One region of the Pseudomonas wenzhouensis genome, then DNA from elsewhere that is predicted to be linked to it. Evidence: predicted binding sites of a transcription regulator. Region 1 holds the regulator's gene; each other region holds the start of a gene.

What was found. The regulator FliA, encoded in region 1, starts transcription of late flagellar genes. The targets are predictions, from matches to a motif close to CTAAAGTTTNNNNNNNNNNNGCCGNTAA.
Region 2: a site for FliA is predicted at 3,606-3,633, ahead of motA (flagellar motor stator protein MotA). Genes of this name have one in related genera too.
Region 3: a site for FliA is predicted at 2,994-3,021, ahead of flgM (flagellar biosynthesis anti-sigma factor FlgM). Genes of this name have one in related genera too.
Region 4: a site for FliA is predicted at 3,402-3,429, ahead of J7655_RS14760 (flagellar protein MotY). Genes of this name have one in related genera too.

The regions. Positions count from the first base shown of each region.
Region 1 is NZ_CP072610.1:1,915,341-1,922,641, reverse strand. Features, by position in the region: gene J7655_RS08860 (protein-glutamate methylesterase/protein-glutamine glutaminase) at 1-123, opposite strand, end outside; gene J7655_RS08855 (chemotaxis protein CheA) at 168-2,366, opposite strand; gene J7655_RS08850 (protein phosphatase CheZ) at 2,379-3,167, opposite strand; gene J7655_RS08845 (chemotaxis response regulator CheY) at 3,187-3,561, opposite strand; gene fliA (RNA polymerase sigma factor FliA) at 3,660-4,406, opposite strand; gene fleN (flagellar synthesis regulator FleN) at 4,403-5,233, opposite strand; gene flhF (flagellar biosynthesis GTPase FlhF) at 5,324-6,634, opposite strand; gene flhA (flagellar biosynthesis protein FlhA) at 6,646-7,301, opposite strand, start outside.
Region 2 is NZ_CP072610.1:686,801-694,101, forward strand. Features, by position in the region: gene J7655_RS03125 (molecular chaperone) at 1-84, opposite strand, end outside; gene asd (archaetidylserine decarboxylase) at 250-1,110, opposite strand; gene J7655_RS03135 (rhodanese-like domain-containing protein) at 1,177-1,992, opposite strand; gene J7655_RS03140 (HDOD domain-containing protein) at 2,044-3,567, opposite strand; gene motA (flagellar motor stator protein MotA) at 3,688-4,539, shown strand; gene motB (flagellar motor protein MotB) at 4,543-5,547, shown strand; gene rsgA (small ribosomal subunit biogenesis GTPase RsgA) at 5,541-6,572, opposite strand; gene J7655_RS03160 (class I SAM-dependent methyltransferase) at 6,660-7,301, shown strand, end outside.
Region 3 is NZ_CP072610.1:1,778,862-1,786,162, forward strand. Features, by position in the region: gene J7655_RS08125 (MFS transporter) at 1-1,248, shown strand, start outside; gene J7655_RS08130 (flagellar brake protein) at 1,261-2,010, opposite strand; gene J7655_RS08135 (flagella synthesis protein FlgN) at 2,100-2,567, opposite strand; gene flgM (flagellar biosynthesis anti-sigma factor FlgM) at 2,618-2,953, opposite strand; gene flgA (flagellar basal body P-ring formation chaperone FlgA) at 3,089-3,841, opposite strand; gene J7655_RS08150 (chemotaxis protein CheV) at 3,919-4,851, shown strand; gene cheR (protein-glutamate O-methyltransferase CheR) at 4,895-5,722, shown strand; gene J7655_RS08160 (Hsp20 family protein) at 5,968-6,417, shown strand; gene gyrA (DNA gyrase subunit A) at 6,882-7,301, shown strand, end outside.
Region 4 is NZ_CP072610.1:3,196,497-3,203,797, reverse strand. Features, by position in the region: gene J7655_RS14790 (branched-chain amino acid ABC transporter substrate-binding protein) at 1-53, opposite strand, end outside; gene J7655_RS14785 (DUF2288 domain-containing protein) at 349-666, shown strand; gene J7655_RS14780 (DUF5064 family protein) at 760-1,128, shown strand; gene J7655_RS14775 (bacterioferritin-associated ferredoxin) at 1,208-1,426, opposite strand; gene rnt (ribonuclease T) at 1,595-2,269, opposite strand; gene pyrC (dihydroorotase) at 2,266-3,312, opposite strand; gene J7655_RS14760 (flagellar protein MotY) at 3,466-4,407, shown strand; gene J7655_RS14755 (argininosuccinate synthase) at 4,514-5,731, shown strand; gene J7655_RS14750 (PA3496 family putative envelope integrity protein) at 5,855-6,034, opposite strand; gene nth (endonuclease III) at 6,146-6,784, opposite strand; gene J7655_RS14740 (electron transport complex subunit E) at 6,781-7,301, opposite strand, start outside.

The sequences.
Region 1 (7,301 bases):
GATGGCCTCACGCCCATTGGTGGCCGTACCCACGACCTGAATGCTGGAATCAGCAGACAGAATCTCCGAAACGCGCCGGCGAAAGAAGCCGGAGTCGTCCACCACCAGAACCTTGACTACCATACACACTCCTAAACGGCATGGGCCTCAGCCCATGCCGCGAAACATCAGAAACGTCGAGCGTAGCGCTTGAGCATGCTCGGTACGTCGAGAATCAACGCGATGCGTCCGTCACCGGTGATCGTGGCGCCGGACATGCCGGGCGTGCCTTGCAGCATCTTGCCCAGTGGTTTGATTACCACTTCTTCCTGACCGACCAATTGATCGACGACAAAGCCGATGCGATGGCTGCCCACGGTGAGGATCACCACATGGCCTTCGCGCTGTTCCTCCTGGAAAGCCTGCGGCACCAGCCAACGCTTGAGATAGAACAGGGGCAGCGCCTTGTCGCGCACGATCACCACTTCCTGGCCGTCGACCACGTTGGTGCGTGACAGGTCGAGATGGAAGATCTCGTTGACGTTGACCAAGGGGAAGGCAAAGGCCTGGTTCTCCAGCATCACCATCAGCGTCGGCATGATCGCCAGGGTCAGCGGCACCTTGATGATGATCTTCGAGCCCTGGCCCTTCTGCGAGAACACGTTGACCGTGCCATTGAGCTGGGAAATCTTGGTTTTCACCACATCCATGCCGACACCACGGCCGGATACGTCGGAAATCTCGGTCTTGGTCGAGAAGCCCGGAGCGAAGATCAGGTTGTAGCATTCGAACTCGTTCAGGCGATCAGCCGCATCCTTGTCCAGCAGGCCTTTCTCCACGGCCTTGGCGCGCAGCACGTCGGCGTCCATCCCCTTGCCGTCATCGGTGATCGACAACAAGATGTGGTCGCCTTCCTGCTCGGCAGACAGCACCACGCGCCCAGCACGGGACTTGCCAGCCTTCTCGCGCTCTTCCGGGGTTTCCACACCATGGTCGACGGCGTTGCGCACCAAGTGCACCAGCGGGTCAGCCAGCGCCTCGACCAGGTTCTTGTCGAGGTCGGTTTCCTCGCCCACCAGCTCGAGGTTGATTTCCTTCTTCAGGTTGCGCGCCAGATCGCGTACCAGGCGCGGGAAGCGGCCGAACACCTTCTTGATCGGCTGCATGCGGGTCTTCATGACCGAGGTCTGCAGATCGGCCGTGACCACATCGAGGTTCGACACGGCCTTGGCCATGGCCTCGTCGCCGCTGTTGAGTCCCAGGCGAACCAGACGGTTACGCACCAACACCAGCTCGCCGACCATGTTCATGATTTCATCGAGGCGTGCGGTATCGACCCGTACGGTGGTTTCCGCCTCGCTCGCCGCAGGCGCCTTGTCGGCAGCAGGTGCCGGCGCAGCAGGGGCACGGGCAGGCGCAGCAGGCTCGGCCCTGGCCGGGGCTGGCTTGGCCGGCGCGTCGGGCTTCGATGCCGCAGCAGGTTTGGCAGCAGCGGCAGCAGGTGCCGGAGCCGGATCACTCGGCGGCACGAACTTGCCCTTGCCATGCAACTGATCGAGCAACGACTCGAACTCATCGTCAGTGATATCGTCGCTCGCAGCGGCAGGCGTGCTGGCAACAACGTCCACCGGCTCAGCAGGTGCGGCCGGCACAGCGAACTGCCCCTTGCCGTGCAACTGATCGAGCAGTGCTTCGAACTCGTCATCGGTAATTTCATCACCGGCCGGGGCGGCAGCAGGCGCCGCAGCAACCTCGGCTGTGACGGTGAACTGGCCCTTGCCATGCAACTGGTCGAGCAGCGACTCGAACTCGTCGTCGGTGATCTCATCGGCCGCCGCACCTGACTCGGCCGTTTCAGCAGCCGGCGCCTCACCCAGCGCACCGAGCAGCTGTTCGAACTCACTGTCGGTGATGTCGCCCGATGCCACCGGCGCAGAGACCGGTTCAGCTTCGGGTTCCGCCTCAGCCGCAGCCGGCACTGCCGCCTCTGCCGCACCACCAGGCTCGGCAAGACGCGCCAGGGCTGCCAGCAGTTCTGGGGAAGCAGGCGTCGGCTCGCGGCGCTCACGCACCTCGCCGAACATGCCGTTGACAGCATCAAGAGCCTCGAGCACCACATCCATGAGTTCCGAATCGACGCGCCGCTCACCCTTACGCAGGATGTCGAAGACGTTTTCGGCGATATGGCAGCACTCCACCAACTCATTGAGCTGGAGGAAGCCCGCCCCGCCCTTCACGGTATGGAAACCGCGAAAGATGGCGTTGAGCAGGTTCATGTCGTCCGGCCGGCTTTCCAGCTCGACCAACTGTTCGGACAACTGTTCGAGAATCTCGCCGGCCTCTACCAGGAAATCCTGGAGAATCTCTTCATCGGCGCCGAAGCTCATATTGTGTGCTCCTTAAAAGCCCAGGCTGGACAGCAGGTCATCGACATCGTCCTGACTGGAGGCGACGTCATCACGCTTATCGGCATGAATCTGCGGACCTTCACCCCGCGATGGCTCTTTTGATTTTTCCCGTTCGGTACGCAGCGCTTCGTGGTCGTGCTGAATACCGGCAAAACGGTCGACCTGACTGGCCATGAGCATCAGCTTGAGCAGGTTGCTTTCGACTTCGGTCACCAGTTGCGTGACGCGTTTGATCACCTGACCGGTAAGGTCCTGGAAATCCTGCGCCAACAAAATGTCGTTGAGGTGCGCAGAGAGCTTGGCACCGTCGCGCTCGCTGCGGGCGAGGAACAGCTCGACGCGCTTGGCCAGCTCACGAAAACCGTCGGCACTGATTTCACGACGCATGAAGCGGCCCCACTCGATGCTCAGGCTCTGTGCTTCATCGCTCAGATCGTTGACCAGCGGGGCGCTCTGCTCGACCAGATCCATGGTGCGGTTGGCGGCTTTTTCCGTCATGGTCACGACGTAGTTCAGGCGCTCGGTCGCGTCGGCGATCTGTGACAGCTCCTGGGCATGCGGCATGCGCGGGTCGATTTGGAAATTGACGATGGAGTTGTGCAGCTCACGGGTGAGCTTGCCAACCTCATGATAGAGACCGTGATCACGAACCTTGTTGAGCTCGTTGATCAGCTGTATCGCGGCTCCGAAATTGCCTTGTTCGAGGCTATCTACCAGATCGCGGGCATTGCTTTTCAGGGTCGACTCGAGGTCGCCCACAGTGGAGTCATCGTGTTCCATAGCACCCTCGCGGCTGACATCAGCCGTTTACCCGCTCGAAGATCTTTTCGATCTTTTCCTTCAGCACCTGGGCAGTGAAGGGTTTGACCACATAACCGTTCACCCCGGCCTGGGCCGCCTCAATAATCTGATCGCGCTTGGCCTCAGCGGTCACCATCAGTACCGGCAGGTGCTTGAGGCGCTCATCGGCCCTCACCGCGCGCAGCAGGTCGATGCCAGTCATACCGGGCATGTTCCAGTCGGTCACCAGAAAATCGAAGCTGCCGCTTTGCAGCATCGGCAGTGCCGAGGTGCCGTCGTCGGCTTCTGCGGTGTTGGTAAAACCCAAGTCACGCAAGAGGTTCTTGATGATCCGTCGCATCGTCGAAAAATCGTCAACGATGAGGATTTTCATGTTCTTGTCCAAGTCGACCTCCGTACAGTCCCAAACGTATTGCGCGTGCAACTACGTTCTTTAATCGTGAAAACCGCTAATGCCTGAGAGCGTTGCCTTCAGCCTGTACGCCATTCACTCAGTCGCGAGCGCAAACGCGCCGCACACTGACTATGTATCTGACTGACGCGCGACTCGCTAACCCCCAGCACTTCACCGATTTCCTTCAAGTTCAGTTCTTCATCGTAATACAGCGCCAGCACCAGACGTTCACGCTCAGGCAGACCGGCAATGGCATTGGCCAAAGCCGCCTGGAAGCGTTCGTCTTCGAGGTCCCGCGAAGGTTCGAGGTGGGTATGCCCGGCGTCTTCGTGCAAACCGCCGTGTTCGCCGTCCTGCAGCAGGTCGTCGAAACTGAACAGGCGGCTGCCCAAAGTGTCGCCAAGGATGCCGTAGTAATCCTCCAGACTCAATTGGAGTTCGGCCGCAACTTCGTGATCTTTAGCGTCGCGTCCGGTTCTTGCTTCAACGACACGAATCGCGTCGCTGACCATACGGCTGTTGCGGTGTACCGAACGTGGCGCCCAATCGCCCTTGCGCACTTCGTCGAGCATGGAGCCGCGAATGCGAATACCGGCGAACGTCTCGAAACTGGCCCCCTTGCTGGAGTCGTATTTGCGCGAGGCTTCGAGCAGGCCGATCATGCCGGCCTGAATCAGGTCATCGACCTGCACACTGGCGGGCAGACGTGCCAGCAAGTGGTAGGCAATACGCTTGACCAGCGGCGCATAGCGCTCGATCAACTGGTGCTGGGAGTCCTGCGCCTGAGCCTTGTTATACATACGAAGTCCGGAGGCTGCTGTCATATGGCCGAGTCTGCAGTCGGTTGTTGCACCAGACGCTCGACGAAAAACTCCAGATGGCCACGGGGATTGGCCGGCAACGGCCAGGTATCGACCTTCTGAGCGATCGCCTTGAACGCCAGAGCGCACTTGGATCGAGGGAAGGCTTCATAGACGGCGCGCTGCTTCTGCACGGCCTTGCGCACACACTCATCGTAGGGCACGGCGCCAACATACTGCAGGGCGACATCGAGGAAGCGATCCGTCACCTTGGTCAGCTTAGCAAACAGATTGCGGCCTTCCTGCGGACTATGGGCCATATTGGCCAGAACGCGGAAGCGACTGATGCCGTGGTCACGGTTGAGCAGCTTGATCAACGCATAGGCATCGGTGATCGAGGTCGGCTCATCGCAGACCACCACGAGAATTTCCTGAGCGGCACGGACGAAGCTGACCACGGCATCACCGATGCCGGCGGCGGTGTCGATCACCAGCACGTCGAGGTTCTCGCTGATGTCGCTGAAGGCCTGGATCAGCCCGGCATGCTGCATCGGCGTGAGGCTGACCATGCTCTGCGTGCCGGAGGCAGCCGGCACGATACGGATACCGCCCGGCCCCTGCAGGAGGACGTCGCGCAGGTCGCACTCACCGGCAATCACATCGCCCAGGGTGCGTTTGGGGGTCAGGCCCAGCAATACATCGACATTGGCCAGGCCCAGGTCGGCGTCCATCAACATCACCCGACGACCAAGGTCAGCCAGGGCCATGGACAGATTGACCGATACGTTGGTCTTGCCAACACCGCCCTTGCCGCCGGTCACTGCGATCACCTGTACGGGATGCATACCCATGTTCTCTTTACACCTTGTCTAACTTCGACGTGGCCCTCGGGCCGTTCACTCCCACGCACCTGCGCGAGAGGGTGCAACACTGCCGCTATTTCAGCCGGCGCGCTGCGCCGGGTTGTGGTAGAGACCGGCGAACATCTGCGCCATGGCCTCTTCACTCGGCTCCTCGGCAGCCTGCAGACCGACTGCACGGCTGACCAGCTGATGACTGCGCGGTACCTGCAGATCGTCAGGAATGCGCGGACCATCTGCCACATAGGCTACCGGCAGTTGCTGGCCTATAGCCAGACCTAAAACCTCGCCCAGGCTTGCGGCCTCGTCCAGTTTCGTCAGTATGCAGCCAGCAAGACCGCAGCGCTTGTAACTATGGTAGGCGGCTTTGAGCACTTGACTCTGACTGGTTGCAGCCAGAACCAGATAATTCTTCGCCCTGATGCGCGGCGAGGCCAGGCTTTCCAGCTGGAGGCGCAGCGCCGGATCATTGCCGGGCAGGCCGGCAGTATCGACCAGCACCACACGCTTCTTGCTCAGGGGCGCCATTGCCTGCAGCAAAGACTGACCAGGGTCGATCTGAGTCACCGAAACACCAAGAATGCGCCCCAGGGTCTTGAGCTGCTCCTGCGCGCCGATGCGAAAGCTGTCCATGCTCACCAGGGCGACCTGTTGCGCGCCGTACTTAAGCACATAGCGTGCGGCCAGCTTGGCCAGTGTCGTGGTCTTGCCCATGCCGGCCGGGCCGACCAGTGCAATGACCCCACCCTCCTCCAACGGCTCCACCTTGGGTGTCTTGATCGCGTGTGCCAGGTGCGCCAGCAGCATGCGCCAGGCCTGGCGCGGTTCAGCCACGCCCGCCACCTTGCTCAGCAGGGCCTGCGACAGCTCGGCAGAAAGCCCCATGCGCTGCAGGCGACGCCACAGATTGGCCTGCTGCGGACGACGATTCTGCAGTTGTCCCCAGGCGATCGACCCCAGTTGCACCTCAATCAGCTCACGCAGGCCGTGCAGCTCGAAACGCATGGCCTCCAGGGCACGGGGATCGACCGCAGGCGCGGCAGGTGCGGCAACGTCTAGCGGGCGCTGCGGCTTGACCGGAGTTGCCGGCAGCTCGGGCGCCAACAACGACTCGTTGGCGAACAGTTGGCGATCCTTGCCGGCATCCTGTACTGCACGCGTGCTCAGCTCGGCCTGGGCACTGGCAATGCGTGCCTGGGTCTTGCGCAGCTCGGCTTCCAGCGCCGGGTTCGGACGCACGGGTGCCGGCACCTGATAATCCAGCGCAGCAGTCAGCTCGACGCCACCGGCGACACGGCGATTGCCGATGATCGCGGCATCAGCGCCCAGTTCGTCACGCACCAGTTTCATGGCGGTCCGCATATCGACAGCGAAGAAGCGTTTGACCTGCATGACCCTTTACCTCAGTTCTGGCCGACCGTAGCGACTATGGTGACCTGCTTGTTGTCCGGAATTTCCTGGTAGGCCAGCACATGCATGCTGGGTACCGCCAGCCGCGCGAAGCGCGACAACATCGCCCGGACGGGCCCGGCCACCAGCAGAATCACCGGCTTGCCGAGCATTTCCTGGCGCTGCGCCGCTTCCACCAGGGAACGCTGCAGCTTCTCGGCCATGCCCGGTTCGAGGAGGATGCCATCCTCGCTGCCCTGACCGGCCTTCTGCAGACTATTAAGCAATATCTGTTCCAACCTTGGTTCCAGGGTGATCACAGGCAGCTCCGGCTCTAGTCCCACGATGCTTTGCACGATTGCGCGGGCCAGCGACACCCGCACGGCGGCGACCATGGCGGCGGGATCTTGACTCTTCGGTGCGACGTTGGCGATGGCTTCGGCGATGGTACGGATGTCGCGTACCGGTACCTGCTCCTGCAACAGCGCCTGCAGCACCTTGAGCAGCGTCGACAGCGACACCAGGCCTGGCACCAGCTCTTCGGCCAGCTTCGGCGAACTCTTGGCCAGCAACTGCATGAGTTGCTGCACTTCCTCATGCCCGAGCAGCTCGTGGGCATGCTTGTGCAGGATCTGGTTGAGGTGAGTGGCGACCACCGTGCTGGCATCGA
Region 2 (7,301 bases), 1.2 Mb from region 1:
GGGGCTGCCATTGCAGAAACTGAGGCTCTGCTGGCTTGGCGTGGGCACACGCAACAGTTGCAGGTGGGTACTCTGTTTATCCATCAAACTCGGATACTCCGGCCACGCACTATCAAGCGGCTCTAGTAGTAGTCTTTCGAACTCTAGCAGTATCTGACTGCGCTGGCAGCCCGCTTACCTGCTGGGCTGCCTGGCCAGGGTGCACATCTATAACCAGATGGTCGGGGGGCGGTTCCTTGTCTCGCCCGCTCAGGCCTGGGCATTGCCCAGTCGTTGGCCCATACGCACCGGGCTGCCGGCCGCCAGTTCCTCGGCCCATTGCACCTGGTTCGGGCCGAACAGCACGATGGCCGTAGAGCCCAGCTTGAAGCGGCCCATCTCGGCGCCCTTGGCCAACTCGATGGGGCCGCGCGCTGCTGCGTCGTAACGCGTGCTCTTGAGTTCGCGCCTGGGCGGTGTGACCAGACCGGCCCATACCGTTTCAACGCTGGCGACGATCATTGCGCCTACCAGCACCACGGCCATGGGGCCACGCTCGGTATCGAACAGGCAGACCACGCGCTCGTTGCGGGCGAACAGTTCCGGCACATTTTCCGCGGTGGTCTGGTTGACCGAAAACAGCCGGCCGGGCACGTAGACCATTTCCTTCAGGGTGCCGCCCAGCGGCATATGGACGCGATGGTAATCCTTCGGCGAGAGGTACACGGTGGCGAACTGGCCGCCCATGAACGGCGCGGCACGCTCAGCGTCGCCACCCAGGAGTTCGACGGCGCTGAAACTGTGGCCCTTGGCCTGGAAGATACGGCCGTGTTCGATGGCGCCGAGTTGGCTGATCGCGCCATCGGCGGGGCTGAGAATGGCGCCAGGGGTTTCATCCAGCGGGCGCGCGCCGTCTTTCAGAGCGCGGGTGAAGAACGCGTTGAAGTGTTCGAAGGCGCGCAGGTCTTCGACCTGAGCTTCGCTCATGTTGACCTGGTACTGCTTGGCGAACCAGGCAATCAGCGGGTTCTTCAGCCAGCCGATGCGGCATTCGGCCACGCAGCCGACCAGACGTGACAGCAGGTGATGCGGCAGCAGGTACTGGCTGAGGATAAAAAGACGTTGTTTCATCGTGTTTCCTTGAGGGTTTGAGCCGGCGCTGGCACGGCCAGGTCGGGGTAACTGATGGCCGTTCGCTCAGCGCTCGATGGGGGTGTCGGGCCGATTGCCCCATTCTGACCAGGAGCCGGCATAGGCCTTCACGCGCGGATAGCCGAGCGCCTTGGCCACCACGTAACTGAGGCCGGAGCGGCGATGCGTCTGGCAATGCGTGATCACTTCCTTGTCCGGCGTGATGCCCAGACCTTGCAGGATGTCGTCGATATCACTGCGGATGCGCATGCCGCGCTGCGGATCCATGGCGGCTGTCCATTCGAAATGGACGGCGCCGGGGATATGCCCACCTCGCGCTGAATTGAGTTTCGCGCCCGTGTATTCGTCCGCGCTGCGCACGTCCCAGATGGCCAGGTCATCATCGCCCAGACGCGCTTGCAGGTAATCGCAGGTCGCGGTGGGGGTATCGCTCAGTGTGAGTGATACCTCGGTGCGGGTTACTGCAGGCTCTGCCTGGCTCAGTTCGAGGCCGTCGGCGACCCAGGCCTGCAGGCCACCATTGAGGAAGTGATGACGCGGGTGACCGATCACATCGAGCAGCCAGATGAAGCGGCCCGCCCAGGGGCCGCCTTCGTCGTCGTAGACAACATAGGTGGCGTCAGCACGGTGGCCGATATCGGCGAACAGCGCCTCGAGCTGGGCCGGCTCCGGCAGCAGGCCCGGCGCTGGCGGTTGACCCCGTTGCGTGCGCTTGGCATCGACCCAGCGTGCGCCGGCAATGTGGCCGTCGGCATAGCGTGCGGCGCTGCTCAGATCGAGCAGGATCAGGTCGTCGGCGTTCAGGCGTGCGGCCAGTTCGGCAGGCTCTATCACCAGCGGCAGGTTGTCGAAGGCGGACATGAAGGCCTCCCTGAAGTTAAGAACGGACGATTGTAGCGGAAATGGGCTGCTTCAGCGTCCGCGCCTGGAGAAGCTGCCCAGCGCGCGTTCGATGCACTGCGCGGTCTTGCCGACAGCCTGCAGGCTGACGTCGTTGAGCGGCTGGCCACTCTGGTCGGCCACGAGCAGCAGCACCACACGACCGTTATTGGCCAGTGAGCGCAGCAGCAGATGCTCGCTGGGGAACAGCGCCTTGAGGTGACCCGGCAGCAAGGCAGAAAACTGCGCCACGTTGCCTGGCGTCAGGCGCAATTGCCCAGGTGCGTCGAGCAAGCGCCGGAGCACCTGACTTTGTGTCGGATCGAGGCTCAGGCTCGCTGCGCTGGCATCCAGGCCGGCCGCTTGCTGCACCTGCAGGCGGGTGTGCGTGCGGTCGGCGAGTAGCACGAGGATGCGTTGCATGCCGCAGGCTTGCAGGGCATCGCGGGCACATGCGGTCAGCTGTAGCACATTGGCAAAGCTGCTGGGCTCGGCCAGCAGGCGTGCGCAGTGCTGTCGCCACAAGGCGAGCGCGTCACGCTTTGGTGGCGGTGGGGCGCTGACGGCAGGTTTCAGTCGGTGGACATGCCACGGCCAGATCAAGGCCTGGGCGGGATGCCACAGCGCAGCGTCATGGCTCAGGCGGGCGCTGCTGACGGCATGCTGGTGCACTTCCTGCTGCAATTCGCTCAACGGGATCTGCAGGTACAGGCCGGTGAGGCGCTGCCAGCGCAGGCTGTGCGCGGTATCCCAGGCATGGTGAGCCGACACCGCCAGACCGTTGGCCAGCAGCACGCAATTGCTGGGGTGGGTAAGCCAGTGGCGCAGGGGAATGTCGGCATCGAGCATCTGCTGTTGATGCAGTGGGTGCTCGTTATCGCGGGCGATATGCAGGGCCTTGACCAACTGGCGACGATCTCGTTCGAGCAGGCGGTAGCCGCGTACGATCCACTCCGGCAGACGCCAGCGCTCGGCCAGCTTGATGCACAGTTGAATCAGGGGGACGCCGAGCAGCTCCTGCTCCACTGCTGCCGGACGTTCGCCTTTGAGCAGCACGCGTTGTTCCCAGGCGTCGAACAGTTCGGGGTGGGCATACAGCAGCGGCCAGACCGGCGCCAGAAACAGCAGGCTGCAGCCATGCAGTTCATTCCACAGGCGTGCCAGGCGCGCACCGAACAGCCCCCGGGCCTGCTGGCTGGCGTGCTGACTGATGAGCAGGATTTGCCTGAAGGCCAGCGGTATATCCTGTTCGGGCAGTGCGGGGGCCAGGTTGAGCAGGGCTTCGCAGCGGGTCAGACCCAGGCGCGACAATGCCGTCTCGACGCTTTCTGCAGGGGCGCTGAGGCTGTTGCCCGATTGATTGACCTCGCGCAGCACTTGCAGGGCAAAGGAGGGGCTCGCTTCTATCGCCTCGGCGATTTCACGCCAGTTGAGACGGCTATCGGCGAGAATGCGCCGCAGGCGCACATGCTGCTGCTGCTCGATCGGCAGGGGCAGTTTGCCCAGTTGTTGTAACCAGGTGTCCAGCGTACGCGGTAGAGACTTTGACGTCGGCATATTGGCTCGAGTCGAAACTGGCTTTTGACCATAACTGGCTATAGTCTGGCGTATAAGTTCCGATAATTAGAAGGGTTGTTTTCAATAACCCATTCACTAGGCTCTGCAAGCGTTTATTTCATGGTAAGAATCATTGGCATCATCGTTGTTTTCGGCTGCGTACTCGGCGGATTCATCCTCTCGGGCGGGCAGTTCATGGCTCTGGTTCACCCCTTCGAGGTGCTGATCATCGGCGGTGCGGCGCTGGGGGCATTTTTGCAGGCCAACCCGGGCAGCATGTTCATGACCGTGTTCAAGAAGTCCTTGAGCATGTTCGGTACGCGCTTTACCCATACCTACTACCTGGAAGTTCTCAAGCTTCTCTACGAGATTCTCAACAAGAGTCGCCGCGAGGGCATGATGGCTATCGAGGCCGACGTCGAGGATCCCAACGCCAGTCCGATCTTCAGCAAGTACCCTGGCGTGCTCAGGGATGCGCGGATGACCGCCTTCATCTGCGACTACCTGCGCATCATGTCCTCCGGCAACATGGCACCGCATGAGCTGGAAGGCCTGTTCGACATGGAGCTGGCCAGCCTCAAGGAAGAAGTGGAACACCCGGCGCATGCCGTGGCCAAGGTCGCCGACGGCATGCCGGCCATGGGGATCGTTGCGGCGGTGTTGGGTATCGTGATCACCATGTCGATCCTGGCCGAGGCGGACAACGCGCAAATCGGCGAAAAGGTGGGTACTGCCCTGGTCGGTACCTTCCTCGGCATTCTCGCTTCCTACGGTTTCTTCGGCCCACTGTCGAACGCCCTTGAGCACGATGCCAAGGAAGAGCTGAATCTCTACGAAGCGATCAAGGCGACCCTGGTTGCATCGGCGTCCGGCATGCCGCCGACCCTGGCCGTGGAGTTCGGGCGCAAGGTCTTGTATCCGGCGCACCGTCCGAGCTTCAGTGAGCTCGAACAGGCCATGCGCGGCAGCTAAGCCATGGAAAATAACCAACCCATCATCGTCAAGCGGGTCAAGAAGGTCGCGGGCGGGCACCATGGCGGTGCCTGGAAGATTGCCTTCGCCGACTTCGCAACCGCCATGATGGCGTTCTTTCTGGTGATGTGGCTGATGACATCGGCCACGCCGGAGCAGAAGAAGGCCATTTCCGGTTATTTCCAGGACCCCATTGGCTTCACCGAAAGCGCCAGCCCCTACGTCATCGACCTGGGCGGCACGCCGACGCCGGCCCCTGAGCGCACGCTCAATCCGGATATCTCCGAGACCCCCGAGAGCCAGCCGGACGAGACGGGGATCAGCACCGATCAGATCGAGACCCTGGCCGACAAGATGGAGCAGGAGCGTCTCGAGCTGCTGTTGCAGGAGTTGCAGAACAAGGTCGAGGACAACCCCGAGTTGCAGCGCTTCAAGGACCAGATCCTGTTCGAGATCACCCAGGATGGCTTGCGCATCCAGATCATGGACGCCGAGAACCGGCCGATGTTCGCCCTGGGTAGCGCCAACCTGCAGCCTTATTTCGAAGACATCCTGCTGGTCATGGCCGATACCATCCGTGCGGTGCCGAACAAGATCAGCATCAGTGGCCATACCGATGCCAAGCCCTTCGTCGGGCGGGGTGATTTCGGCAACTGGGAGTTGTCATCCAATCGCGCCAATGCCGCCCGGCGGGTGCTGATCGCTGGCGGCTATCCGGACGAGCAGGTGGCGCGGGTGGTCGGCTATGCGTCGTCGGCACTATTCGATCGTGAGGATCCGTTCAATCCGGTCAACCGGCGCATCGATATCGTCGTGCTGACCAAGAAGGCGCAGCGTGCGATCGAGGGTGAGCAGGGCGCGAACGGTGACGCGCCTGCGCCAGACCAGGCGCCTGCGACAACCCCTTCAGATGCCCCGGCAGAGGCATTGCCCGAGGATCAGTTGCGCGAGCGTCTGAATATCTTCGAGGGTGGCGGCAGCCCGCTCGATCAACTGAACAATCAGTAATCGTCCTGCGGCAGGCTGGCGATGATGTGTCGGTAGCTGGCCATGCGCTGAGGTTGCACGCGGCCGTCCTCGAGCGCCTTGAGCAGTGCGCAGCCTGGCTCGCGGTCATGTTTGCAGTCACGGAAGCGGCAGCGCCCGAGCAACTCGTGAAATTCGATGAAGCCTGCCTCAACGTCATCACGGCTGACATGGCCCAGGCCGAATTCGCGAATGCCGGGTGAGTCGATCAACTGGCCGCCACCGGGGAAATGGAATAGCCGTGCGGTGGTGGTGGTGTGCGTGCCTTTGCCGGTCAGCTCCGACAATGCCCCAACGCGCGTATCGATGCCGGGCAGTAGGCTGTTGACCAGGGATGATTTGCCCACGCCTGATTGGCCGACGAATACGCTGATGTTTCCGTTCAGGCGATGTTTCAGCTGCTCCATGCCATCGCCCTGATGGGCCGAGACTTCCAGCAGCGGGTACTCGAGCTCACGATAGACCTTGAGCAATGCGTCCAGCGCCACCTGATTCTGTTCGTCGATCAGGTCGGCCTTGTTCAGCAGCAGCAGCGGGCGAATGCCCGCGTGCTCGGCGGCCACCAGGTAACGGTCGATCAGGTTGGCGTGCGGCTCGGGTAGTGGTGCGAAGACGATGACGATCTGATCGACGTTGGCTGCCACCGGCTTGAGTTGGCCGCGCATGTCGGGGCGACACAGTTCGCTGTTTCTCGGCAGTTGCGCGACGATTACGCCGTCACCCTGATTGCCGGGGCGCCAGACCACCTGATCACCGGTGACCAGTGCCGGCAGGTTGGCGCGCAGGTGGCAGCGAAACACCTGGCCGGCCAGCTCGCCCTGCAAGCCCTCGATTTCCACCTGGACGCCGAAGTGGGCGATGACCAGACCGGTCTGCTCCGGCCCCAGGTCGCCGCCTTCGAGGGCTTCCACGGCCTTCGATTCACGTTTGGCAGCGCGGGCAGCGCGTTCGCCCTGAATCTTTTCGATGCGCCAGTTCTGGCGGCGGTTGAGTTGGCGTTTGGCCATGGAGCATCCGGGTAGTGGAGTGTTGATCGCGGCGAGTTTAGCATGAGCGCTCGGTGGCCATTCGGCTGTCAGGAACAGAGGTCGGGAATGACGGCAGGCGAGGAACGAGCGGTGCTGCGGCTACCGTTATTGCGCGCTCTTTTGGCGCAGGGTCTGGCCTTGGCGCTGGTGGTGGTGCTGGTCTATCTGCTGGCGTTGCTGCCCTGGCGCATGTCGTTGTTTTCGGTGGCGCTGCTGCAAGGTGTTGTGGCCGCCGGGATCGGCTGGCGCCTGGGTCTGTCACGCTGGTGGTTGTGGATCAATCTGGCGTTTCTGCCCGCGCTGCTGGTGATGCAGCGCGCCGATTTACCGGCCTGGTTGTTCCTGCTGGGCTTCGTCCTGCTGCTACTGGTCAACTGGAACAGTCTGCGCGAACAGGTGCCGCTCTACCTGAGTGGGCGCAAGGCGCAGCGACGCCTGCAGCAGTGCTTGAGCGAGCGTGAGCCGCCGCTGCGCTTCGTCGACCTGGGCTGTGGTACTGCTGGTACGGTGCTGCAGATGGCCAGACGGTTTCCGCGCGGGCAGTTCGTTGGTGTCGAGACGGCGCCGCTGCTCTTCGCTTTCGCCTGGCTACGCTGCCTGCTGCAGGAGAACTGCAGCATTCGTTATCAAAGCCTATGGCAGGTCGAGTTGCGTGAGTTCGATGTCGTCTACTGCTTCCTGTCGCCGGTGCCGATGCCGCGACTGTGG
Region 3 (7,301 bases), 140 kb from region 1:
CTGCTCAGTACCTACCTGGCCCTGCGTCTGGCTGACACCGTGGATGGTCTCTGGGTCGGTGCGCTGATGGCGGCCAATTACTTTGGCCTTGTGCTCGGCGGCAAGCTGGGGCATCGGCTGATCGGTCGGGTGGGGCATATCCGTGCTTACGTGGCCTGTGCTGGCGTGGTCACGGCGGCTGTGCTGGGCCATGGGCTGGTCGAGTGGCTGCCATTCTGGCTGTTCCTGCGCATGCTGGTGGGCCTGGGCATGATGTGTCAGTACATGGTCATCGAGAGCTGGCTCAACGAGCAGGCCGAAGCCAGGCAGCGTGGTCTGGTGTTCAGCGGGTACATGGGGGCTTCCTACCTGGGCCTGATTCTGGGGCAGCTGGCGCTGGTGGTGCATCCGACGCTGGGCCTGGAATTGCTCATGTTGGTCGCCCTGTGCTTTGCCTTGTGCCTGGTGCCCGTAGCGCTGACCCGGCGTTTACACCCGGCGCCCTTGCATCCGGCACCGCTGGAGCTGCGCTTCTTCCTCAGTCGCGTGCCGCTGTCGCTGACCACTATCGTCGTGGCTGGCCTGTTGATCGGTTCTTTTTATGGCCTGGCGCCTTTGTACGCCACTCGGATGGGGCTATCGACCGAGCAGGTGGGGCTTTTCATGGGCAGTTGCATCCTGGCAGGTCTCCTGGTGCAGTGGCCGCTGGGCTGGCTTTCCGATCGACATGACCGCGTGCGCCTGATTCGCGGCTGCTCGGTCTTGTTGCTGCTGGCTGCCTTGCCGTTGGCGGCACTGCCGCAGGTATTTCTCGGCCTGCTGTTCGGTGTCGGCTTTCTGGTCAGCATGATGCAATTCAGCCTCTACCCACTGGCCGTGGCCCTGGCCAATGACCATGTCGAGCCGGAGCGGCGGGTGTCACTGACGGCCATGCTGTTGGTGACATTCGGTGTTGGTGCCTGCATCGGGCCATTATTGGCGGGTGTCTTGATGCGTTTTTACGGCGCCAACATGCTCTATGTGTTCGTCAGTGTCTGCGCGCTGATCCTGGTCTGGCGTATTCGCCCAGAGGTCGTCACCCATCAGCATCAGGTCGATGATGCGCCACTGCAGCATATGGCCATGCCCGGTAATGTCACCAGTTCACCGCTGGTTGCAGCGCTAGACCCGAGGGTCGACGAGCAAACCGTGCAGGAACAGATGCAGGAGCCAGCTGTTGCAGCGGCTGCAGCGCAAGAGGAACAGCAGAAAACACAGGCAGCCCAGTAAGGGCTGCCAAATTCAGAGGGGGCCGTCGCTCTCGGTGCGACGTGCCTCGCGCTGCAGTTGGTAGACGAAGCGCTCGACCTGGCGTTGCTCCAGACCGTTCATACGATGAAAGCGCGTGCCGACGAAGGTCATGTCGACTTTTTCATCGTACTGCACGTGGCGCAGCTCCACAGGGCAGGTCATATTGCCGAAGGGCAGATAAGCGGTGAGTCGCTCATGCACCTGGCCATTGTTCAGTTGCTGGGTCAGATTGCCGGCGAAGCGCAACTTGCAGCCGGTGGCCGAGATGTCCAGCAAGTGTCCGGGTATCGGATCACGCAACTTGTCGCCATTGAGAACCACCTTGACCAGGTCGCTCTGCTTCAGCGGTGCGCGGAAGGCACTGCGGCGCTGGTGGTAGATCACTTCATTGGGCAGCGGTGCCCAGTAGCAGGGGGCGCCCTCTAGCTCGCCAGGCAATACGTCGTGATCGCAGGTCCAGGCTACCCGTACGCCGTCGCGGAATGCCTCGACATTGAAGGTTTCGCCTTGCTTGAGGAAGCGCTCACCATCAGTTGGGATGATTTCATCCAGGGCTACGCGGGCGCGGTCTTTGTCGATTTCGACCAGGTAACTCTGAAAACGCTGGCCACGATCCTTGAACTGGATGATCAGTGGGTCATGGTTCTGCTGCAATTGACGCAGGGTGGCAATGATCTCGACGGATGTCTTGAGCATCTTGGGCGGTTGAGGGCCGCTTTCGTCGTTGAACGCGCTGGACACAGGCCGGAACTCTCCGAGTCATGACTGCAAATGGCACTAGCATAATGGCAAAGTGCCTGCATATGCCCGTGCTTTTTAGAATTGTGGGCTCAGGCTTCGCTGAGGGGTCTTTGCTGCGCGATTCTAGCGGCACTGCCACGACTGTCATAGAGGCCCGGAGTCTCGCCACCACGCAGAATGCCCAGAACGCTGCGAACAGAAGCCTGATTGGCGCGGATCAGACGGCCGTTACGCAAATTGCCTTCCTGGCAGCGCTGCAGCAGAGTCGATAGCGCTTCGCTGCGCTCCAGCAACTGATCGCCGACTGAGGAGTTGCCCGCCAGTGCGGTCAGGCCGTCGCGGTCAGCGCTCAAGCCTGCGTCCTGAAGAAGACGGCTGCGCTCACTGCCGTGCTGTTGCAGCAGGGCAAGCAGAGGCTGTTTTTCGCTCAGTAGGCTGTCCAGGCGGGTGAGGTCGCGTTTGCTGAGGGCTTGAAATTCGTTATCGATCAGCTCAAGCAGTTGCTCGGCGGTGCCGATATCGGAAGTGAACAGGTCAAGCAGGGCTGTGTCGTACATGGCGGGCTCTTGGGGGTCGGGCGTCCAACACCCCCAGCGCAGCCCTTGGACTAGCGCTGGGATTCGAAGTTGAGCAGTTTCTCGGCGACGCGCTTGCTGTCGACCTGATAGCTGCCGTCAGCGATGGCCTGTTTCAGTTGGGCCACGCGCTCCTTGTTGACGATAGGCTGATCACGCAGCTTCTCGCTGATCGATTGCAACTGTTGTGCCTGACGGCTCAGTTGCACGGATTCGCCGGTTTTGGCGTTGGTTTGTTCATCGGCACCGGTGACAGTCGCCTGTTTCGGCTGTGCCGACTCATTGCGATTGCCAGCCTGAGTCGCGCCGGTACGCCCTGCGTTGGCGGGCGTATTGGCATTGTTCAGCCGGTTGAAGTCGATGACCATGATGCAGAACCTCAGACGATATGGTGGACGCTTGCCAGGCTTTTCGGCCACTGCTGGGAAAACTTTAGGACTAATTTCACTGCGTCGTTGAATAGTGTAGGGAATCGCCTGGCTTTCACGCTACAAGAAGCGTGCCTACAGCGCTACTTCTACCTGGCCAGGGCCGATTACACGTGCTCTGACCACGCGCTGCGAACGCAAGTTGCGCACGTTGATCTGTTGGCCCGGAGCACCGTCCGTCAGGGCTTCGCCGGGCATGCGTACATTGACGGTGGACCCCCGGGCACTGATTACCACCTGGTCGCCCCGGCGAATCACCTCCGCCACCTGCAGGTGAGTCGAGAGCAGAATCTGATCACTGCCCAGTTGTCGCGTCAATTTCTTGCCGATGGCCATCTGTGGGTCGGTCAGGAAGTGTTGCCCCAGCTGTCCGACGTCATGCTCCTGCAGGCTCACGTCAGTGGCTTTGACTATGCTCATGCGCTTGAGAGGGCGAGTCAGCACGACGACCGGGCGGTACAGGCGTACCTCGGCGGGCACGAATACGGTCCAAGGGGCACTGCCTTCGCAGCGTACGCGAGTGGTTACGCGGCCAAGCGGCTGTGCCGGGCTTTCCAGGGTCGTGCGCAGGGGTTGGTCGCACAGGGGCAGACGCAGGCGTGGGTCGAGCCGATTGACGCGAACCTCATGGCGGCCCTGAATTTCGCTACGCTGTAGATATTCTGTTGTCGCCTGCTCAAGAAAGGACTCCGTGGCGCCGATAAGCTGTTCAGTGCTGGTAAAGGTCGCCGTATCGCTGTAGCCGAGTGATGGCAAAGCGAGTAAAACGGACAAAGGGGCAAGGCACTTTGCCAGTAGCTGACGGAAAGATGACGTTATCTGTTTCATGAGAATTGCAAAGCAAGCCCCGTGCCGCCTGCTAGGCTCAACGGGGTTGGCGTCACTAGAAGAGAAGGAGACCGGGCATGGCCGGGTTGATGGATTCGGTTAACCAGCGCACGCAGCTGGTGGGGCAAAACCGTTTGGAGCTGTTGCTGTTTCGCCTGGAAGGCCCGCAGCTATACGGTATCAACGTATTCAAGGTGAAAGAGGTGCTGCAGTGCCCGAATCTCACCATCATGCCCAAGTCCAGCCAGGTGGTGCGGGGCGTGGCCAACATTCGTGGTGGCACCATCCCGATTCTTGATCTGTCCATCGCTACCGGGCGAGCGCCGCTGGAAAATCTCAAGACCAGCTTCGTGATCATCACCGAGTACAACACCAAGGTTCAGGGATTCTTGGTGCGTTCGGTCGAGCGCATCGTTAACATGAACTGGGGAGAGATCCATCCGCCACCCAAGGGAACCGGGCGTGATCACTACCTGACGGCCGTCACGCGGCTCGATCAGCAGTTGGTCGAGATCATCGACGTCGAGAAGATTCTCGCCGAGGTCGCGCCGGCCTCCGAGGTGATCTCCGCGGGTGTCATCGATGATGAGGTGCAGAGTCAGGCGGTGACCAAGCATGTGTTGATCGTCGATGATTCTTCAGTGGCACGTAAGCAGGTTTCGCGTTGCCTGCAGACCGTTGGTGTCGAAGTCACGGCGCTGAACGATGGGCGTGAGGCGCTCAATTATCTGAAGAAGATGGCGGATGAGGGGCGTTTCCCCGACAAAGAGTTGCTGATGCTGATTTCCGACATCGAGATGCCGGAGATGGACGGCTACACGTTGACCACCGAGATTCGCAGTGATCCGCGCATGCAGAAGCTGCACATCCTCCTGCATACTTCGCTCTCGGGTGTGTTCAACCAGGCGATGGTGAAGAAGGTCGGCGCCGATGACTTCCTGGCCAAGTTCAAGCCGGATGATCTGGCGGCGCGAGTGGTCGATCGCATTCGTGTGGCGGATGGGGGCTGAGGGGTAACCTTTGGCGAACGTTATGATTGGTGAGGCGGCATTAGTGTCTTCAGGTAATGTGGATTTCGAGCAGTTCCGGACTTTTCTGGAAAAGGCCTGCGGTATTCTGCTTGGCAGTAACAAGCAGTATCTGGTCTCCAGTCGTCTGAATAAGCTGATGGAGCAGAACGGCATCAAAACCCTGGGTGAGCTGGTGCAGCGCATGCAGAGCCAGCCGCGTAGCGGTCTGCGTGAGCAGGTGGTGGATGCCATGACCACCAACGAGACGTTGTGGTTTCGTGACACCTATCCCTTCGAAGTGCTCAAGAACCGTGTGCTGCCTGAGCTGATCAAGGCCTACCCTGGCCAGCGTTTGCGCATCTGGTCGGCGGCCTGCTCGTCGGGGCAGGAGCCTTACTCGCTGTCGATGTCCATCGATGAGTTCGAGCGCAGCAACCTGGGGCAGCTCAAGGCGGGTATTCAGATCGTTGCCACCGATCTGTCGCCGTCGATGCTGGCCAACTGCAAGTCCGGCGAGTACGACAGCCTGGCGATGGGGCGCGGCCTGTCGCAGGAGCGTCTGCAGCGCTTTTTCGATCCGAAAGGGCCGGGGCGCTGGCAAGTCAAGGCGCCGATCAAGAACCGTGTCGAGTTTCGCCCGCTCAACCTGCTCGATAGCTACACGGCCCTGGGCAAGTTCGACATCGTGTTTTGCCGCAATGTGTTGATCTACTTCTCCGCCGAGGTGAAGAAGGACATTCTCACGCGCATTCATGCCACGTTGAAACCGGGTGGATACCTGTTTCTGGGGGCCTCCGAGGCGCTCAACGGCTTGCCCGACAAGTACCAGATGGTGCAGTGCAGCCCCGGCATCATCTACAAGGCCAAGTAAGCGCAAGGTATGCTCGTAATCAGCAGCGGGAGGCCATAGGCCTCCCGTTTGTGTATCTGCGTGCAGGGTAATGTGCGGTCAGTCTCAGGTGTTGTGTGGGCAGTGTGCGTGCTCGTCGATGAGCGGCGCGGCGTTGCATGAGGCGTAAGCACTTGAAATTCTTCTGCTCGACCCTAGATCAGTGACTGCGGGATGCCGAAGTCGGGTTCCGCTCCGTGACACTTGCTGATTTCAGGAGAACACTCATGAGCAACGTATTGTCCCTGGCCCCTCTGTTCCGCCAGTCCGTCGGTTTCGACCGGTTCAATGATCTTTTCGAGTCTGCCCTGCGTAGCAACGACGCCGGCAGCTCCTACCCGCCCTACAACGTCGAGAAGCATGGCGAAGACCACTATCGTATCGTGGTTGCGGCTGCCGGCTTCGAGGAAGACGATCTTGAACTGCAGGTCGAGCGCGGTGTGCTGACCGTGGCGGGTCACAAGCGTGATCGTAGCGCCGAGAGCATCAGCTACCTGCATCAGGGGATTGCTCAGCGTGCGTTCAAATTGTCTTTCCGCCTGGCTGACCATATCGAGGTCAAGGGTGCCAACCTGGCCAATGGTCTGCTGCATGTCGAGTTGCAGCGCATCGTGCCGGAAGAAGCCAAAGCCAAGCGTATCCCCATCGGCAGTCAGCGACCCGCGCTGGAAAGCTGAGCTGATTGAGCGTCCAAGGACGGCTCCCCGCATAATGCTGTCGATCAGATGGCTTGGTCGCTCGGGGAGCTCGTTTTATCATTTGTCGTTTCTGCGTCGCCCAACCCTGGTGTGGTCCTTGCGACTTATCGCGCATTCGCTGTGCCTGCGCGATTGAGCTGGGTCGCAATGCCTCCGCCATGTTGATGCGGCTTTCTCTCCCCGAGCGCGTTGTCGTTGCGCTTTTTGCCATGCTGCCTGCTCCGGCGCTTCATAAGGTGTCGGGGTAGGTGTGTGGCACGCTTTGTGGTAATCTCCGGCAGTTTTCAAGGGGGCTGACTGCGGCCGCCTTCACTGCATCGAATCGTGACGTAACTCGTTGATTTGTCGTGTGTCGTTAATGGCTCAACGCCATGGCGACGAACTTCAGGGCGTTCAGGAAGAATGGCGTGGAGTTTCACCAGAAAAAAGGAACCAGGCTTCTCATGGGCGAACTGGCCAAAGAAATCCTCCCGGTCAATATCGAAGACGAGCTGAAACAGTCCTACCTCGACTACGCGATGAGCGTGATCGTCGGGCGTGCCCTGCCGGATGCGCGCGATGGCTTGAAGCCGGTCCACCGTCGTGTGCTCTATGCCATGAGCGAGCTGGGCAACGACTGGAACAAGCCCTACAAGAAATCCGCCCGTGTGGTCGGTGACGTGATCGGTAAATACCACCCGCACGGTGATACGGCGGTGTACGACACCATCGTGCGCATGGCGCAGGACTTCTCCCTGCGTTACCTGCTGGTCGACGGTCAGGGCAACTTCGGTTCGGTGGATGGCGACAACGCTGCGGCCATGCGCTACACCGAAGTGCGCATGACCAAGCTGGCCCATGAGTTGCTGGCCGACCTGGACAAG
Region 4 (7,301 bases), 1.3 Mb from region 1:
CCCGCCAGTGCCATTGCCGCGAACAGCTTGGAAATCTGCTTAGCCTTGTTCATGAGTGCTCCACTCTTATGTTTTTCGTTGTTGTAGTTCTTGCGGCCGAAGCTGCAGAACCGAGTCCATGACCCGGGTAATGCCTCCGGCAACTGTACCGGAGCAGTTTAGAGCGCGGATTTGCGCCTTGAAAAGCCGGCTGCTGAAGGCGGAACGCGGGGTTGTCGCTATATTGCAAGGAATGTATAGAAAAACGGCGTGGCCTGTGTCGGCTGGCGAGCGTCATGCGATTGCCAGGGCAGTTACCGGCGCTATCATTGCGCGCCTGCATTCAACGCCATCGACACGGGATACACCATGACGGATCAATCTAGCACCCTCTATGCCAAGCTGCTCGGTGAAACGGCACCGATTCGCTGGCAGGAACTGCAGCCATTCTTTGCGCGTGGTGCGTTGCTTTGGGTCGAGGGTAGTCAGGATCTGGTGGCGGTCGCGCATGCTGTGGCCGAGAACGATCAGGCCCGAGTCGCGCAATGGATGAACCAAGGCCTGTTGTGCAAGCTCGAAGATTCCCGTGCCGAAGATCTGCTCGCGCGTGACCCCCAGTTGTGGGCAGTTGTGGTCGCCCCCTGGGTGCTGGTCCAGGAAAGGGCAGGGGATTCGACCCTGCACTGAAATGGCGCATGCAGGGTTGGAAGTGGCGTACTAGACTCTTCGGGCGATCCGTCAGGACGCATCAAGCGGCGTTACGGCAGAGGAGAGAGCAGCATGTTCGAACCCGGTCACCTGCATCGCAGCAATCCGCCTGGCCTGGGCGGGCAACCTGGTTACAGCATCGATTTTTACTATGAGGTGCGCAAGGATTCGCAAGAAGGGCCCATGCTGCACGGGCGTCTGGTGGGCGAGATCGACGGCAAGGCCTTCGAGGAAGTCTTCGCGATGCACCGCGATACCGCCTTCAACTTCGCCAGCGTGATCTCCCGTTTGGTCGCCAGGCATGGCCTGTCGCCCAATCACAGCCCGATCATGCGGGCGCATGCCGAATACGATGCGATCTTCGAGGATATTCGCGCCAGGCTGCACGCCAAGCCGGGTCAAGCGGTGGACCTCGATCACCTGGAGCGTGACAGCCTGTAGCCTGCAAGATGCATCGAGGCTTTCTGCGAGACGAAAAAAACCGGATTGTACAATCCGGTTTTTTATTTGCGGGTCAGGTTCAGGCGGCGACGAAGCCTGCAGGATAGGCCAGCGAGGCCTGGCTGCTCTGCACTTCGGCGATGGTTTCGCGCACGACCTGCTTGGCCAGGCACGCGCACTTGCCGCACTGGCTGGCGATGCCGAGTGTGCCGCGCACTTCACGATAGCTGCAGCAGCCCTCGTAGACCGCATCGCGGATTTGCGTATCGGTGACACCTTCACAGAGGCAGACGTACATAAGCAAGGCTCGTCTTGGTGGTTCTGTTCGATGGGTCGGATACTAATGTTAATGAGAATGCTTGTCAAAGATCGATTGCGAATGCTCGCATCTCCTGACGAACGGTGCAGGCCATGAGGCCCGATATGAAAAAACCGGCTTTCGCCGGTTTTTTCATATCGGGGGGGCCTACTGATCGAACTCGTCCCAGCCGCCCATTTCCTTCCAGCGGTTGACGATGCCGCAGAACAGTTCGGCGGTTTTCTCGGTGTCGTAACGGGCCGAGTGCGCTTCCTTGCCGTCGAATTCGATGCCCGCTGCCTGGCAGGCCTTGGCCAGCACGGTCTGGCCGTAGGCGAGGCCGGCGAGGGTGGCGGTGTCGAAGCTGGAGAAGGGGTGGAAGGGGTTGCGCTTGATGCCGCAACGCGCCACCGCAGCGTTGAGAAAACCCAGGTCGAAGCTGCTGTTGTGCCCGACCAGGATCGCACGCTTGCAGCCGGCCGATTTGATCGACTTGCGCAGGCCCTTGAAGATTTCACCCAGCGCGTGTTCTTCGCTCACCGCCATGCGCAGCGGGTGGTCGAGCTTGATACCGGTGAACTCCAGCGCCGCCGCTTCGATATTGGCGCCCTCGAAGGGCTCGACGCGGAAGAAGTGGGTATGGTCCGAGTAGAGAAAGCCGCTCTCGTCCATGGCAATGGTGGTCGCGGCGATTTCCAGCAGGGCGTCGGTGGCGCTGTTGAAACCACCGGTTTCCACGTCCACCACAACCGGCAGATAACCGCGAAAGCGCGCTGCCATGGGCGTGCGCGGGCCGGACGGCAGGCTCGGTTCGAGTTCGTCGTCGTAGTTGTCTTCGCTCACGCCTGAGCCTCCAGCAATTTCCAGCGCAGGGTTTCGCCGGCACGCAGCGGGATTACGCTGTTGTCGCCCAGCGGCAGGCTGGCCGGTACGGTCCACTCTTCACGCACCAGGGTGATGCTGTCGGTGTTGCGCGGCAGGCCGTAGAAGTCCGGGCCGTGGCAGCTGGCGAAGGCTTCCAGCTTGTCCAGGGCGTTGCGCTGCTCGAATGCCTCGGCATACAGCTCGATGGCGGCATAGGCGGTGTAGCAGCCGGCGCAGCCGCAGGCGGCTTCCTTGGCGTGCTTGGCATGTGGCGCCGAGTCGGTGCCGAGGAAGAACTTGGCGTTGCCGCTGGTGGCGGCATCGAGCAGGGCTTCCTGGTGCACGTTGCGCTTGAGGATCGGCAGGCAATAGAAGTGCGGGCGAATGCCGCCCACCAGCATGTGGTTGCGGTTGTACAGCAGGTGGTGCGCGGTGATGGTGGCGCCGACGTTGGCCGAGGTGGCCTCGACGAACTGCACCGCGTCACGGGTGGTGATGTGCTCGAACACCACTTTCAGGGTGGGGAAGCGTTCGACCACGCGGGTCAGGTGCTCATCGATGAAGGCCTTCTCGCGGTCGAACACGTCGATCTCGGCGCGGGTCACTTCGCCATGCACCAGCAGCAGCATGCCGACTTCGGCCATGGCTTCCAGCGCTGGGAAGATCTTGTCGATGCTGGTCACGCCCAAGTCGGAGTTGGTGGTGGCACCGGCCGGGTAGAGCTTGGCGGCATGCACGAAACCGCTGGCCTTGGCCGCGCGTACGTCTTCGGGGCTGGTGTTGTCGGTGAGGTAAAGCACCATCAGCGGCTCGAAGCGGCTGCCAGCCGGGCGCGCCGCGAGAATGCGCTGGCGATAGGCGTCAGCCTCGGCGGCGTTGCGTACCGGCGGTACCAGGTTGGGCATGATGATGGCGCGGCCGAAGGTGCGCGCGGCATCGCCGACGGTATGTGGCAGCACCGCGCCATCGCGCAGGTGGATGTGCCAGTCATCGGGACGCAGAAGAGTCAGACGGTCGGACATGGAGGCTTCCAGGCGGGTAAAACGTGGCCGCATGGTACCTGAAAAGCGCCTGTTCGCGCTCGCGCCAGCGTGACAATCGCACGCAGGGGGTCAAGTTTTCGCGAACCTGACCGATACCCCTTGGGAATGCCGTGAACCGCCGTGGAGCCTGTCGTGCGTGCGTCCAATTTCCTTCTGATCAGCCTGCTGGCAGGCATGCCTTTATGCATGCCTGCGCATGCCATCAGCTTCCAGACGCGACTGGAGAAGGTGGAGTGGACGGTAGAAGGTGATCAGTTCGAGTGTCGCCTGAGCCAGCCGATCAGCAATTTCGGCAGCGGTGAGTTCGTGCGCCGCGCGGGTGAACAAGTCACCTTCCGCCTCAAGGCCCGCGAGCGCTGGATGGGCGCGGGGTCGGCGACCTTGCTGGCGGCGGCGGCGCCCTGGCAGCCGGGGCGCGGTGATATCAACCTGGGAGTAGTCAGTGTTGGTAACGGCGAGGTGCCGTTCAACAGCTCGCAGGAGCAGGGCGCGCGCCTGCTCACCGGTTTGCTCGAAGGGCGCAGCCCGCTGGTGCGCCACCGCACGCTCAATGGCGGCGACAACCTGGAGGTGCGCCTGCTGCCGGTGAAGTTTCACAAGGCTTATGAGGACTACCAAGCCTGTACCGCCAAGTTGCTGCCGGTCAATTTCGATCAGATTCGCCAGGCGCAGATCGGCTTTCCCGGTGGCGGCATCGATCTCGACCCAATGGCCAAGTCCAAGCTCGACATCATCCTCGACTTCGTCAAAGCCGACCCGAGCATCAACAGCTTTCAGATCGACGGTCACGCCGATAACAGTGGTAACCGCCTGACCAATCGCGACCTGTCACGCCGCCGTGCACTGGCGGTGCAGGAGTATCTGGTGGCCGGCGGCATACCGGTCGAGCAGATCACCATGCGTTTTCATGGCGAGCGTTACCCGCTGGTGCCGAACACCAGCGACGCCAATCGCGCCAAGAATCGCCGTGCGACCCTGCGTCTGGAGCGTGTGCCAGCGGCAGAAGTGCCACAACAGAGTGCGCCTGCCCCGGCCACCACGCCGGTCGACCCACCCGGAAGCAGCCCATCCTGAATCCAGTCGGCGTCGCTTGCGCAACGCTGTGTGTCGCGCCCCTGTAAATTGCGGCGCGAGGCCAGTAGAATTACGGGTTTTACCGTACAACCCGTGGAGTGATGGCATGGCGGACGTCAAAAAGGTAGTTCTGGCCTATTCCGGTGGCCTGGACACCTCGGTGATCCTCAAGTGGCTGCAAGATACCTACAACTGTGAAGTGGTGACCTTCACCGCTGACCTCGGCCAGGGCGAAGAGGTCGAGCCGGCCCGCGCCAAGGCCCAGGCTCTGGGCGTCAAGGAAATCTACATCGACGACCTGCGCGAAGAATTCGTCCGCGACTTCGTCTACCCGATGTTCCGCGCCAACACTGTCTACGAAGGCGAGTACCTGCTGGGTACGTCCATCGCCCGTCCGCTGATCGCCAAGCGCCTGATCGAGATCGCCAACGAGACTGGCGCCGATGCCATCTCCCACGGTGCCACCGGCAAGGGCAACGACCAGGTGCGTTTCGAGCTGGGCGCCTATGCGCTCAAGCCAGGCGTCAAGGTCATCGCTCCGTGGCGCGAGTGGGATCTGCTGTCGCGCGAGAAGCTGATGGACTACGCCGAGAAGCACGCCATCCCGATCGAGCGCCACGGCAAGAAGAAGTCGCCGTACTCCATGGATGCCAACCTGCTGCATATCTCCTATGAAGGTGGTGTGCTGGAGGACACCTGGACCGAGCACGAAGAAGACATGTGGCGCTGGACCAAGTCGCCGGAAGCGGCGCCGGACACCCCGACCTACATCGAACTGACCTACAAGGCCGGTGACATCGTCGCCATCGACGGCAAGGCCATGACCCCGGCGCAGGTGCTGGCCGAGCTGAACCGCATCGGCGGCGAGAACGGCATCGGCCGTCTGGATATCGTCGAGAACCGCTTCGTCGGCATGAAGTCGCGTGGCTGCTACGAAACCCCCGGCGGCACCATCATGCTCAAGGCCCACCGCGCCATCGAGTCGATCACCCTCGACCGCGAAGTCGCTCACCTCAAAGACGAGCTGATGCCGAAATATGCCAGCCTGATCTACAACGGTTTCTGGTGGAGCCCGGAGCGTCTGATGCTGCAACAGATGATCGACGCCTCCCAAGCCAACGTGAACGGTGTGGTGCGCCTGAAGCTGTACAAGGGCAACGTCATCGTCACCGGCCGCAAGTCCGACGATTCGCTGTTCGACGCCAACATCGCGACCTTCGAGGAAGATGGCGGCGCCTACAACCAGCAGGACGCGGCAGGCTTCATCAAGCTCAATGCCCTGCGCATGCGCATCGCTGCCGGCAAGGGCCGCAAGCTGGTCTGATCGACCGCTTCAGCCTGCCAGCGAACCCCGGCCTTGTGCCGGGGTTCGTCGTTTCAGGTCTGTCAATTTCGGCGCTCAAACAAAAGCCCCGGCTTGCGGGGCTCTTGTAGAAGGCAGCGGCTCTCAGATATCGAAGTCGTATTCGGCCAGCTGTTTGTGCAGGCGTCGTTCTTCGAGGAAGTTGTCGATGATGCGGCGCTTGGTCAGGTTGGTCTTGGCGACTTCTACCGCAGGCTCGGCATCGTCTGCATCGTCCGCGACAAAGTCTTCGTCCAGCTCGAGGTCTTCTTTGTCTGTGCTCATTTCTTCCACTCCAGGCCATTTACTGGGGCCAATGGCGCACCTTATAGCGGCAAAAATTGAGCGGGTAAAAAAGATTTTTTCAATCAGAGGATCGCCAGATTCTATGGTCGATCAATCGTCGGAAGTTTTCGCCTTGTACTCGCACAGATCTTCGATGCGGCAGGCGCCACAGCGCGGTTTGCGTGCGGTACAGACGTAGCGCCCATGCAGGATCAGCCAGTGATGGGCGTCGAGCAGATAATCCTTGGGCACGAACTTGAGCAGCTTCTTCTCCACCTCGACCACGTTCTTGCCGGGGGCGATGCCGGTGCGGTTGCTGACGCGGAAGATGTGCGTGTCCACAGCCATGGCGAGCTGACGGAAGGCAGTGTTGAGCACCACGTTGGCCGTCTTGCGGCCGACACCGGGCAGGGCTTCGAGGTCTTCGCGGTTGTCCGGCACCTGGCTGCCGTGCTTCTCGATGAGGATGCGGCAGGCCTCGATGACGTTCTTCGCCTTGCTGTTGTACAGGCCGATGGTCTTGATGTATTCGGACAAACCCTCGACGCCGAGGGCGTACATGGCCTCCGGCGTATTGGCCACCGGGAACAGCTTGGCCGTGGCCTTGTTGACGCTGACGTCGGTGGCCTGTGCCGATAGCGTCACCGCCACCAGCAGCTCGAAGGGCGTGCTGTAGGCCAGCTCGGTCTTCGGCTCGGGGTTGTCCTCGTGCAGGCGACGGAAGATTTCCAGGCGTTTGGCGGCGTTCATTCGATGACTCCGGTAACGCGAACGCGGCGGCTTTGTACGGGCGCCTCGGGAGCGGCGGCCTTGGCCCGTTCCGCGGCGATCTGATCGATGCGGTTCTTGCCGGCGATCAGCAGGCCCAGAACGATGAAGGCGCCCGGCGGCAGGATGGCCAGCAGAAAGCCCTTGTAATCCTGCACCAGGGTAAGTTTCCACTCGGCGGCAATCGGCCCGAACAACAGGTGCATATTGGCGAACAGCGCGCCGGTGCCGAGCAGCTCGCGAATGGCGCCGATCAACACCAGCACCACGCCGAAGCCCAGGCCCATCATCAGACCGTCGTAGGCGGCGCGGGCCGGGTCGTGCTTGGCGGCGAAGCCGTCGGCGCGACCGAGGATCACGCAGTTGGTGGTGATCAGCGGAATAAAGATGCCGAGGATCTGGTACAGTTCGTAGGTGTAGGCCTGCATCAACAGCTCGATGCAGGTGGTCAGCGCGGCGATGATCATGACGAAGGCCGGCAGGCGCACGGCGGTATTGA